One region of the Exiguobacterium sp. s59 genome, then DNA from elsewhere that is predicted to be linked to it. Evidence: a T-box and tRNA genes for the amino acid it is inferred to sense, from the RefSeq annotation. Region 1 holds a T-box; the other regions hold tRNA genes.

Region 1 (3,629 bases):
GTCTGTCTTATAGCTTACATTTCTTCCGGAGCTTCGACACCGAGTAAACGGAGTCCTTCCGTCAATACGAGCGTCACTGCCTTCACGAGCGCGAGACGCGATTGTTTGCCTGCATCTTCTTCTAAGACGCGGACATGACCGTAATACTTGTTGAACGCTTGTGCGAGATCAAGTACGTAACGGCTGATGATTGATGGTTCGCGACGTTCATGTGCACGTGTGATGACGTGTGGGAACGCGTTGAGCATCGTGACGACACCCCATGAGTAATCATCATCTGCACCAGTGAACGGTGAGCCGTCATAGTTTCCTTTGCGAAGGAGTGAATTCGCACGGGCATTCGTATATTGAACGTAAGGTCCTGTCTCTCCTTCGAACTTGAGCATGCTGTCGAGATCGAATTCGATGTTGTTGATCCGTTCATTCTTCAAGTCGTGGAAGACGACCGCTCCGACACCGACCATACGGGCAACGTCTTGTGCGTTCGCAAGGTCTGGGTTCTTTTGTTCGATGTTCGCTTGTGCTTTTTCGATGGCTTCTTTCAACACTTCTTCAAGAAGAACGATGCGCCCTTTACGTGTCGACATCTTCTTCCCTTCTTGCAAGATCAAGCCGAATGGTACGTGATGCATCCCATCGACGAAGTCGTATCCGAGCTTACGAAGAACCGAGAAGAGTTGTTTGAAGTGAAGCGCCTGTTCGCCACCGACGACATAGTTCGCTTGCACGAAGTTGTACGTCTCGTAGCGATAGATTGCCGCAGCCAAGTCACGTGTCGCGTACAATGTTGCGCCATCTTTCTTTTTAATCAAGCATGGTGGCAAGTTTTCTTCTTCGAGTGAGACGACCATCGCGCCTTCACTTTCGACTAAAAGGTTTTTTGCTTCGAGCATCTCGACGACGCGTCCCATCTTGTCGTTGTAGAACGCCTCACCATTGAAGCTCTCGAATTTCACACCGAGAAGGTCATATACTTTTTGGAACTCCTTGAGTGACTCGTCACGGAACCATTGCCAAAGCTCTGTCGCTTCCGCATCACCATCTTCAAGTTTCTTGAACCAAGCACGGCCTTCATCTTCGAGTTCTGGCTGTGTCTTCGCCTCTTCATGGAAATGGACGTATAGCTTCAAGAGTTCTGCGATCGGGTTAGCACGTACCGCTTCCTCATCGCCCCACTTTTTATAGGCGACCATTAATTTACCGAACTGTGTTCCCCAGTCACCGAGGTGGTTGACGCCGACAACGTCGTATCCGTTTTTGCGTGCGATTTGGTTAATCGCATTCCCGATCACCGTCGAACGTAAGTGACCCATCGAGAACGGCTTCGCAATGTTCGGTGACGAGAAGTCCGTCACAATCGTTTCGTTGCGCGCTGCGTGTGTTGCATAATCCGACTTCTCGTCGAGTACCGTGTTAATGATTTCTTTTGACACGACGTCACGGCTCAAGAAGACGTTGACGTAAGGTCCTGCTGCCTCGACTTTTGTGAACAGTTCATCGTTCAAGTCATTCGCAATATCTGTCGCAATCATGACAGGTGCTTTACGGTAGGCTTTCGCCAATTGGAAACATGGGAACGCGAGATCACCGTGTGCCTCATGTTTCGGCTTTTCAATCAATGCTTCAATCTGGTCAATCGTGAGTTCGTCTCCGATGACACGTGATAACGCTTCTGCGTACTTGCGTTCATAACTCATTTGTATGTCCTCCTTCTTCGTATCACAACTCATAAAAAAAACGCCCTTTGCATAAATGCAAAGAGACGGGAATTCCCGCGGTACCACTCTTCTTGCCTGCATGACGCAGACCGCTTTATGGTGATAACGGTTCCCTCCGGCTATGCCTACTCTCGTTTCGGATAGCATCTCAAAAGTGCGTTTCGCGACGTTTGTCAGCCCAGGCTCTCACCAATCCCTAGGTCGCTTTGTTGACTAAACCATCGTTACTCTCTTTTTCATCGACATTCGTCTATGCGGTTGAAAAGCAATTTCATTATAGAGGATATTCCCTCTATACTCAATGCTAGAATTCAAGCATCATGGAAGAGAAGCAGGACTCACACGAAAACGTGACGAATCTTTACTATTAGATCTCGAAATGTCCCATGCTAGGAGGGAACGCATGAACCACTTTCGTAAGATGTCCGTGCTCGGTTGGAGTATATGGAGTGCCTTATTCATCTTCACCATCTCGTTATTTGCATTGGATGTCCTACACGCCCCGACGATCGATCCATTGTCGTTTATTTTAATTTCATTATTGGTCATCATTTTTCAACTCGACTCGATCGAAGTCAAAGGTGTGTACTTCACTTTTTCTGAAAGTATTGTCTTAATCTTATTTTTATTCTTTGGATTTGAAACAGCACTCATTGTCAACCAAATCGGGTTGTTCGTCTTTCAATTCGCCAATTTGAAACCGAAAGTCGCCATCCGTCGCTTCCGCTTCACATATCCTTGGAATGCCGTTACGGCGTACTTAGAAATCGTCATTCCGGCAGCGGTTTATCTCGCCCTTGGTGGTGAGACCGGTCTCGACTTTTATTCGCAAGATTCGTTCGTGCCGCTTGCCGGACTGTTCCTTGCCATCTTCTTAAACACGGTATTCCAAAAATATCAGGTGAAATGGTGGTTCCGCGTCGACATCGCATTGAGCGATTTTATGAAAATCGCTTTCTACACATACGTCGTCAGTTTGACCTTCATTTTAGCGGCATCATTCTTCCGGGAGACGAGTTTACTGGTCGTCAGTAGTATCGCCGCTGCCTTGACGTTCTTCATTAAACGACTTCTCATTCAAAAAGAACGGCAAGACGCCTTCAAATCTTTGATCGAGCAATATGATGAAGCTAAAGAAGCCGTCTCTTTGTCACAGAGTGAGGCGCAAGCAATCGAAGTCTTTTTAAGTCAGTGTGAACAGTTGAACCATTACGACGAAGGTTATATCGAGTTCAAATTGTTCGACCGCACGCTCTACTTCGATTTGAAGACGCGACAGCCCATCGATCGACCGGTCGTCTTTGCACTGCTTGAGATGAGTCAACCAATCGAGCAAATTCTCGACTATGAGATGCGGTTTGAATGGGATACCGCACTTTCCGACGCCTTCCATGACGATTATCATAGCTTTGTTTCTGTCCGTTCGGAGGAAATCGAAGAGATTCGTACATGGATCGTCATGACGGGAGAACCCGTATACGCATATCCGAAAATCATTCAGCATGAAATCATCAAGTTGTTGAAATCGTTCAATCGAACGATTAGCCGTTGTCACGAGCGGGATCGTCTCTATACCGAGAGCCGGACAGACAGTTTGACGCTTCTTGCCAATGCGCGTGCGTTTTATGAATACGGCATTCAACAAATATCGGATATGTCGATGTATCCGATATCTGTCGCCATGCTCGATATTGATTTCTTCAAAAAAATTAACGATACGTACGGTCATCAGGTCGGTGACCGAGTGTTACAAGAATTCGGTCGACGCATTCGGCAGGTACTTCGAACGGATGACTTTGCCGCACGTTATGGCGGCGAAGAATTCATTTTACTACTCAACCATTGCGACATGACCCAAGCCATCGAGATCACAGAGCGGATTCGCCACCAAATCGAAACGAAACCGTTCCT
Region 2 (3,629 bases), on a different contig from region 1:
GTACGTGGGAAACAATCAGGTCGTACGATGGAGATTCAACGTCTCATCGCGCGGTCGCTCCGGTCGGTCGTTGACCTAGAGCGCCTCGGCGAGCGAACAATCTGGATTGACTGTGACGTCATTCAAGCGGACGGTGGTACGCGTACAGCGTCCATCACCGGTGGGTTCTGTGCTCTCGTCCTCGCTGTTGACCGCTTGATTCGTCAAGGGAAGCTCGACGACACCCCAATCAAAGAAGGCGTCGCGGCAATCTCTGTCGGACGGACCGATGAACTTGTCCTAGACTTGGACTACATGGAAGACGCTGCGGCTGAGGTCGATATGAACGTCGTCATGACGGCGAGCGGTCGTTTCGTCGAGGTACAGGGTACAGGAGAAGAGGCGACGTTCACCCTTCAAGAGATGAACGAGATGCTCGCGCTCGCGCAACATGGAATCGAATCATTATTCAAGACGGCAGAAGAGGCGCTCGGTGCTTCTTGGTGGTACGTCGGAGAACGTTCGGAGGAGACATTATGAAGTTGATCATTGCGACACACAATCCTGGAAAAGTGAAAGAACTGGAAGGGATGTTGACACCGCTCGGATTCGAGGTCAAATCGTTGCTCGACTATCCGGATGCACCGGAAACAGATGAGACGGGGACGACATTTGAAGAAAATGCGGCGTTGAAAGCGACGGAAGCGGCTGCCTATTTCGGGCATGCCGTACTCGCGGACGACTCAGGTCTTGAAGTCGATGCACTCGACGGGGCCCCTGGGGTGTATTCGGCCCGCTTCGCCGGTCCTGAGAAGTCGGATGAGGCGAACAATGCGCTTCTTCTTGAAAAGTTGAACGGGCAAACGAACCGCGCGGCGCGTTTCGTCTGTGCGCTCTGTCTGGCGAAACCGACCGGGGAAACGTTGACCGTTCGTGGAACGATTGAAGGGACGATCGGTTACTCACCACGAGGCGAGAACGGTTTCGGGTACGATCCACTCTTTATCGTCCCATCGCTCCACAAGACGGCAGCCGAACTAGAACGTGAAGAGAAAGCGGTCGTCAGTCACCGTGGACAAGCATTACGAAAACTGGAGGCAGAAATCATTCCATTCATGAAAGGATGAAGCTTATGCGTTTTCTAATAGTGAGTGATAGTCATGGTCTGACCGAGGAATTGACAACGATTTTTGAGCGACACGAGACAGAGATTGATGACGCCTATCATTGCGGCGACTCTCAACTCGCTTTAGTCGATGAACATTTATTACCGTATCGGACGGTCCGTGGGAACTGTGATTTTGGGGGAGACCTTCCACTCGAACGGATCGAGACGACAGATGCAGGTACGATTCTCATCGTCCATGGGCACCATCACGACGTCAAATTCGATTTGAATCGGTTGCGATATCGGGCTGAAGAGGTCGGTGCGAACGTCGTCTTGTTCGGCCACTCGCACGTGGCGGGTGCCTTGATCGAAGACGGAGTCGTCTACATCAACCCAGGTTCGATCCGTATGCCACGGGGACGAGCGGACAAAACATATGCGCTTCTTGACCTAGAAAACGGGGAAGCGGCGGTGCGTTTTTATCGCTCAGAAGACGGTTCTCACGTTGAAGATTTAGACATCTCAGGAAAACTATGAGTTTCGAATGGGAAATCGATTGACAGGAAACCATTTTTCTATTATAGTTTTCATGTCAATGTCCCAATAGCTCAGCAGGATAGAGCAACGGCCTTCTAAGCCGTCGGTCGGGGGTTCGAATCCCTCTTGGGACGCTTCCATTAAAATAGAGACGCTCTCTACGGAGAACGTCTCTTTTTTCATTTTCCAGGAAATCGATTGACAAGGAATCGCGTCCTAACGGAAGATGAAAGGGAATGGAAGAGAGGGTGAGGGAAGATGGAGAAGGAAAAGGATCAGGAGTATCCGTTCCCCGGGAATTGGTCGCGTCTGCATAAGATGATTCAAGAGGCGGATGCCTCTGGGGAACGACAGCGGATCGAACCGATTTTATGGGATTGGTATCAGGCGATTCCGGGTGACCCGTTTATTTTCATGGAAATCTTCCAATGTGCGATGGAAAAACCGGACGACCCGGAAACGCTCGAAAAGTTGCAGGAACTCGTCGCCATTCAGATGGCAGAAGCAGAAGAACCAGCTTCGGGCGGATTACAAATCGCACAGTATTACATCATGCGGGACCAACCGTTTGAAGCGGCGCACTGGATCAACCAGTATCTCGAATGGCAAGACAAAAAAGACACGGTCAACACGCAAGCACTCCAGGTGCTCCAAGTGTTGAAGATGACCGAGTTTCCGGCGGCAATCGCCAAATTGAAGCGGACGTTGACGCGCGGCAGTACAGGGGAACAAATCGAAGCGCTGCAACATGTTCACTTCAATATCGATGCGGTGCTCGACAATGTGCTCCATGAGCTACTCGTATCAAACCGACCGAAACTGATCAAACTGATCGTGTTAGAAAAGGCGTTCGTTGAACTATCGGTCATCAAATGGACAGATGGGGATTCGACAAATGAGATGTCGCAAATGGAGGCGACATCGCACATCGAGACGTGGGAGAAAACCGTCCTATCGCTCCAAAAATCGGTAGAGGGCGATGAGATCGGAACGCAACTCTTGATGAATTATATGTATACGCATTATCCGTATGTGCCGGCAGAAAAAGCGGACGTGGAACAGGCACTTGTACAGGCGAAACAAGCGATTTTGCATGACGAGGCAGTCGACGGTTTGGCAGCTTCGATTTTAGAGGCGGATCTGCGCTTCACACAGGCGTTATTAGACTAAATCCTTGTGTGCTTACCGAGGATTTATGCTATAATACGGATTGTTGTACATTTTTGTACGGTATAAACGAATTGTTGGAGGGACTTAGCATGACAGCAAAATGGGAAAAAACATCAGGTAGCCAAGGCGTACTCACGTACGAAGCTCCTGCAGAAGCTTTTGATAAAGCAGTTGACGCCGCATTTAAAACAGTCGTCAAAGACTTGAACGTGCCTGGCTTCCGTAAAGGGAAATTGCCACGCCCAATGTTCAACAAAATGTATGGAGAAGAAGCACTCTATCAAGATGCGCTCGACATTCTCTACCGCGACACAATCCAAGGTGCGGTTGAAGAAGCTGGTTTCGAACCAATCGCGCTCGAAAACATCGATGTAGACGGCACGCTCGAGAAAGGCAAACCAGTCGCTTTCAAAGTGACATTCGTGGTTGAGCCAGAAGCTGAGCTTGGCGAATACAAAGGCCTCGAGTACGAAGCTGTTTCAACTGAAGTAACAGAAGACGAAGTAACAGCAGAACTTGAAGCACTTCAACAGCAAGGCGCAGAACTCGCTGTTAAAGAAGGTGCAATCGAAAACGGCGATACAGCTGTATTTGATTTCGCAGGTTTCGCTGACGGTGAGCAGTTCGAAGGCGGCACAGCTGAGAACTACACACTCGAAATCGGTTCTGGTCAATTCATCCCAGGATTCGAAGAGCAAATGATCGGCATGACTGCTGGTGAAGAAAAAGACGTTGAAGTAACATTCCCTGAAGAGTACCACGCTGAAAACTTAGCGGGTAAACCAGCGACATTCAAAGTCAAACTTCACGAAGTTAAAACAAAACAAGTTCCTGA
Region 3 (3,629 bases), on a different contig from region 1:
CTTCTTCATATTTAAACGGCATATTTTCAACGTTTACGATAAAAACGGCTTGAAAATCAAGACCTTTACTGCTGTCAATTGTACTAATTTTTACGCGTTGATCATCTTTTGAGAAGGTACGTTTCGTCTCGCTACTCTCCGTAATCCAAAAGTGCTCGATTCCATAGTAGTTTAGGGCACGTTGTAACGTGTCGACATAATGCATCGTCGAGAACTTCTGGACGCGATACAGGATCAACATTTCAGAATAGGGGACTTTTTTCTCGTCATGTAATTTTTTTATTTGCCGAGCAACGAGATCTGCCTCTTTGAAGAAATGATCACATTTAATAATGGCTGGTTCAGGACCTCTTCGAAGCGTACTTTGAGGAGCAATGATTTCACCATCTAATTCCTTCGTCACAACTTTATCTTTTAGGGAGGAATTGGATTGATAAAACGACCAGGCGAACGATACGATTTGAGAAGTGTTTCGGTAATTAATATTTAGAATTTTGGACCTTCCTCGGAAATCCAAACCGGTATCCTGTACATAACTACGTTTTCGTTTATAGATAGACTGCGCTCGATCTTCGACGAGTAAAAGCGATTTCGTTTCAGGATTTAAAAGTTCGCTTGCAAGTTCGAGCCATTCGGGTTCGAAGTCTTGTCCCTCATCAATCAAAATCGCATCGTAAGACGGGAAGATGATTTCTCGCTTCCTTAACTTTTCAAGTATCGCCGGTATTCTTCTTTCCGAGATGTGTAAATCATTCTGCAACCAGGCGTGGAAATTTCGAACTTCAATCAAATGGTTCCTCTGTTTCAACTGAGGATCGAAATCGAATAAATCATCCGGTTCTAACATCATCTGTTGTACCATCTGTTCGATAAAACGGGCTAGCGAGATATTGTAACATAGGATTAAAATCTTCCATTCGGGATGTTGTTTAGATAACAGTTTAGCGCGACTCGCCAAAATGAGGGTCTTGCCACTACCTGCAACACCTCGAATTAAACGATTTTGATCACCGAGTTGTTTGGCCAAGTTTTCTTGATGTAGGTCCATCGCCCGGATGTTGTGAAGGGATAGTAAAAGCTGGTCTTGATATGGTGTGACTTTTTTAAATTCGGCGCTGATTCGAACTTCTGGGAAGAGATGATAACGAATCGCATCGATTTCTTCACCAGTCAACGGTTGCCTCAGGCGATAAGGAACCGTGAACATATTCAGAATTTTTTCGATGAGGATTTCTTCTGAGAATTGTGAATCATCCGGGTTGATTTCATCACGCATCAGAGAGAAACAAGGATCAATGACTTGATAGAGTCCATGACGAATACAGTCATCTTGTGTCAATCGTGTAAAAATGACGCCTGATCCATAAGGAAATTTTAATGTCGTTGCATACTTTCCTTCGTGTTGAATCAGGTTTTGATCCTTTTTTAGGACGTCAGTCAGTTTGAACATATTTTCACGGGCTTGTAGAAATGGACTTTTTACTTTCTTTTGAGATCCGTTTGCGGGAGTGATCATCCATTCATCATGGTTCAGTTGGTAGAGAGTAGAACGCGTATAGTCTTTCACTTCTAAAACGATTAACCCTAAATCAGGTCCGATGATGACGAAATCGGGTCTTCGACCGTGTATATTGGGTTCAAAATAAACGATGTAATCGTCTGGAAGGTAGCGTTTCAACGTACGAAACACGAGCCGCTCTCCTGCTGTTGCGGATGAACGAATCGTTTCAGGAACAGTATGAGCCATTAATTGACACCTCGTTTCCAATCCTTTTACTTAAATATACTATATAAAGGATACATAAAAAGGATGGTGGTTTGAAATTGAGGGAGAAAACACAAAAAAAGGACGAAGACCTTAATTAGGCCTTCGTCCTTTTATGTAATACACCCGGAGAGATTCGAACTCCCGACACCTGGCACCGGAAACCAGTGCTCTATCCCCTGAGCTACGGGTGCATGTGTGTGACACGAATTTATTATACATTTGTTTTATTGAAAAAGCAATCCTGTTCATTACGCTTTTTTGAGCGCGAGTGGAGCGGGTTCGTTACAATAGAAGAGAGGGGGGAGAACGATGCAACGGCAAGAACAAAAACAGGTGCAACAGCAACAGATGACACAAGACCTTGTGCAACGGCTGCCGGTACTCGAGGCGGATCGTCTCGCGCTCACGTTTCGTCTCGCACGGCTCGCGCGACATAATCCAAACATTCATGTCGGGAGCGGGGATCTCGGATGGATTGCAGATGCGGCGAGTGCGTTCGAGGAGAAGCTGTTCACGCAGATTCGGGAAGGAAGCGGAAGCGAGACGGAGAAGGAGCTGAGACGACAACTCGTCCTCTTGCTCGATCATCGAGGGTTGTTGCCGGACACGAATGAGGGATTGGCGGAGCGGTTCGGTATCGACATCTCTCAAATCGAACAGGCGAGACAGGCACTCCTATTTCTTGAACCGACGGGGATCGGGGCAAGAACGGAACGGGAGTGTCAGTATCGGCATGCGATCGAGCATGAGGACCCGCGCGTCGTCGATGTATTCGATGCGATTGAGAGTGGAGTGAGCCATCAACAGATGGCAAGCGCGCTCGCGATTTCGGAAGAAGAACTAGCCCGTCTAGAACGGATTGTCGCGACACTCCCGAAGCGTCCTTTATTATATGAAGAAACGGGGCACGTCTATCCGGAAGTCGAAGTGTGTGTGGAGGACGGGGAGCTTGTCACGACGTGGCTCAGTCCTGAACTTGACGAGACGCGTGTCGGGAATGACCGCGAGGCGAAATGGTGGATGACATCCCTTGCGATGCGTAACGAGACGCTTCGAGACATTTGGGCGGTCATCGAGTCGCGTCAGACCGAGTGGCTCAAAGGAGAACTTGTCCTCCATCCGTTGACACGTCGTACCGTCGCGCAACAAATCGGAAAGCACGAATCAACGGTCGGGCGTGCCATACAAGGGAAGTTCGCGAAGACCGAGGGCGGAATCATGGAATGGCGACACTTTTTCGTCCGGTCGACGAATCATGGGCATTCGCCGTTCATGATCAAACGGACGCTCGCGGAACTCATCCAACGAGAGAAGGCACCGCAAAGTGATCAAGCCCTCGCTAAAGAGCTCGCCCGATACGGATATCTCGTGACGCGACGGACCGTGACGAACTATCGGGAAGAACTCGGATTCGGCAATTCACGTGAGCGTGAGCGACAGTTATGGAAAGGATGACGAAAATGAAATTTACATTATATAAACGTGACAATTGTTCACTCTGTGACGAGGCAATCGTCATGCTCGAATGGTTGCAGGAAGATTATCCGATTGAGCTCGAACAAGTCGACATCACGGGAGACGAGGTACTCGAGGCGAAGTACCTCTTCGAGATCCCCGTTCTTATACACGAAGGGCAAGTCATCAGTCAAGGGCGATATGATGACAACAAAGTTGAAGATTTTGTTAAGTATACGCTTACATCGAAAAAAAACGTTTGAAGGGGTTGCCAGACGGAAAAGTGATTGATAAGATGAACTCGTAGCGGTGGGACGCAAATAAAAAAGTGGGACAAAAGTTGTCCACACTGAAAGTCGAGGGGGGAAGAGCATGATCCAGCAACTGATTCACGTTCAGAAGCAAA

Evidence for each region. A T-box is a leader RNA that pairs with one kind of tRNA and senses whether it is charged. The one in region 1 lies ahead of argS (arginine--tRNA ligase), so its partner is inferred to be a tRNA-Arg.
Region 2: it encodes a tRNA-Arg, which carries the amino acid that the T-box ahead of argS (arginine--tRNA ligase) is inferred to sense. The anticodon was not compared.
Region 3: it encodes a tRNA-Arg, which carries the amino acid that the T-box ahead of argS (arginine--tRNA ligase) is inferred to sense. The anticodon was not compared.

What each region holds. Positions count from the first base shown of each region.
Region 1 covers NZ_JACSKG010000005.1:41,497-45,125, forward strand. Annotated here, with positions in the region: gene argS (arginine--tRNA ligase) at 15-1,697, opposite strand; T-box leader at 1,756-1,967, opposite strand; gene KNO91_RS10690 (GGDEF domain-containing protein) at 2,122-3,629, shown strand, end outside.
Region 2 covers NZ_JACSKG010000001.1:188,336-191,964, forward strand. Annotated here, with positions in the region: gene rph (ribonuclease PH) at 1-519, shown strand, start outside; gene KNO91_RS01005 (XTP/dITP diphosphatase) at 516-1,106, shown strand; gene KNO91_RS01010 (metallophosphoesterase family protein) at 1,112-1,624, shown strand; tRNA gene KNO91_RS01015 (tRNA-Arg) at 1,685-1,758, shown strand; gene KNO91_RS01020 (hypothetical protein) at 1,883-2,794, shown strand; gene tig (trigger factor) at 2,884-3,629, shown strand, end outside.
Region 3 covers NZ_JACSKG010000003.1:281,544-285,172, reverse strand. Annotated here, with positions in the region: gene KNO91_RS07360 (3'-5' exonuclease) at 1-1,747, opposite strand, end outside; tRNA gene KNO91_RS07355 (tRNA-Arg) at 1,887-1,959, opposite strand; gene KNO91_RS07350 (RNA polymerase factor sigma-54) at 2,078-3,223, shown strand; gene KNO91_RS07345 (glutaredoxin family protein) at 3,229-3,486, shown strand; gene KNO91_RS07340 (sugar-binding transcriptional regulator) at 3,596-3,629, shown strand, end outside.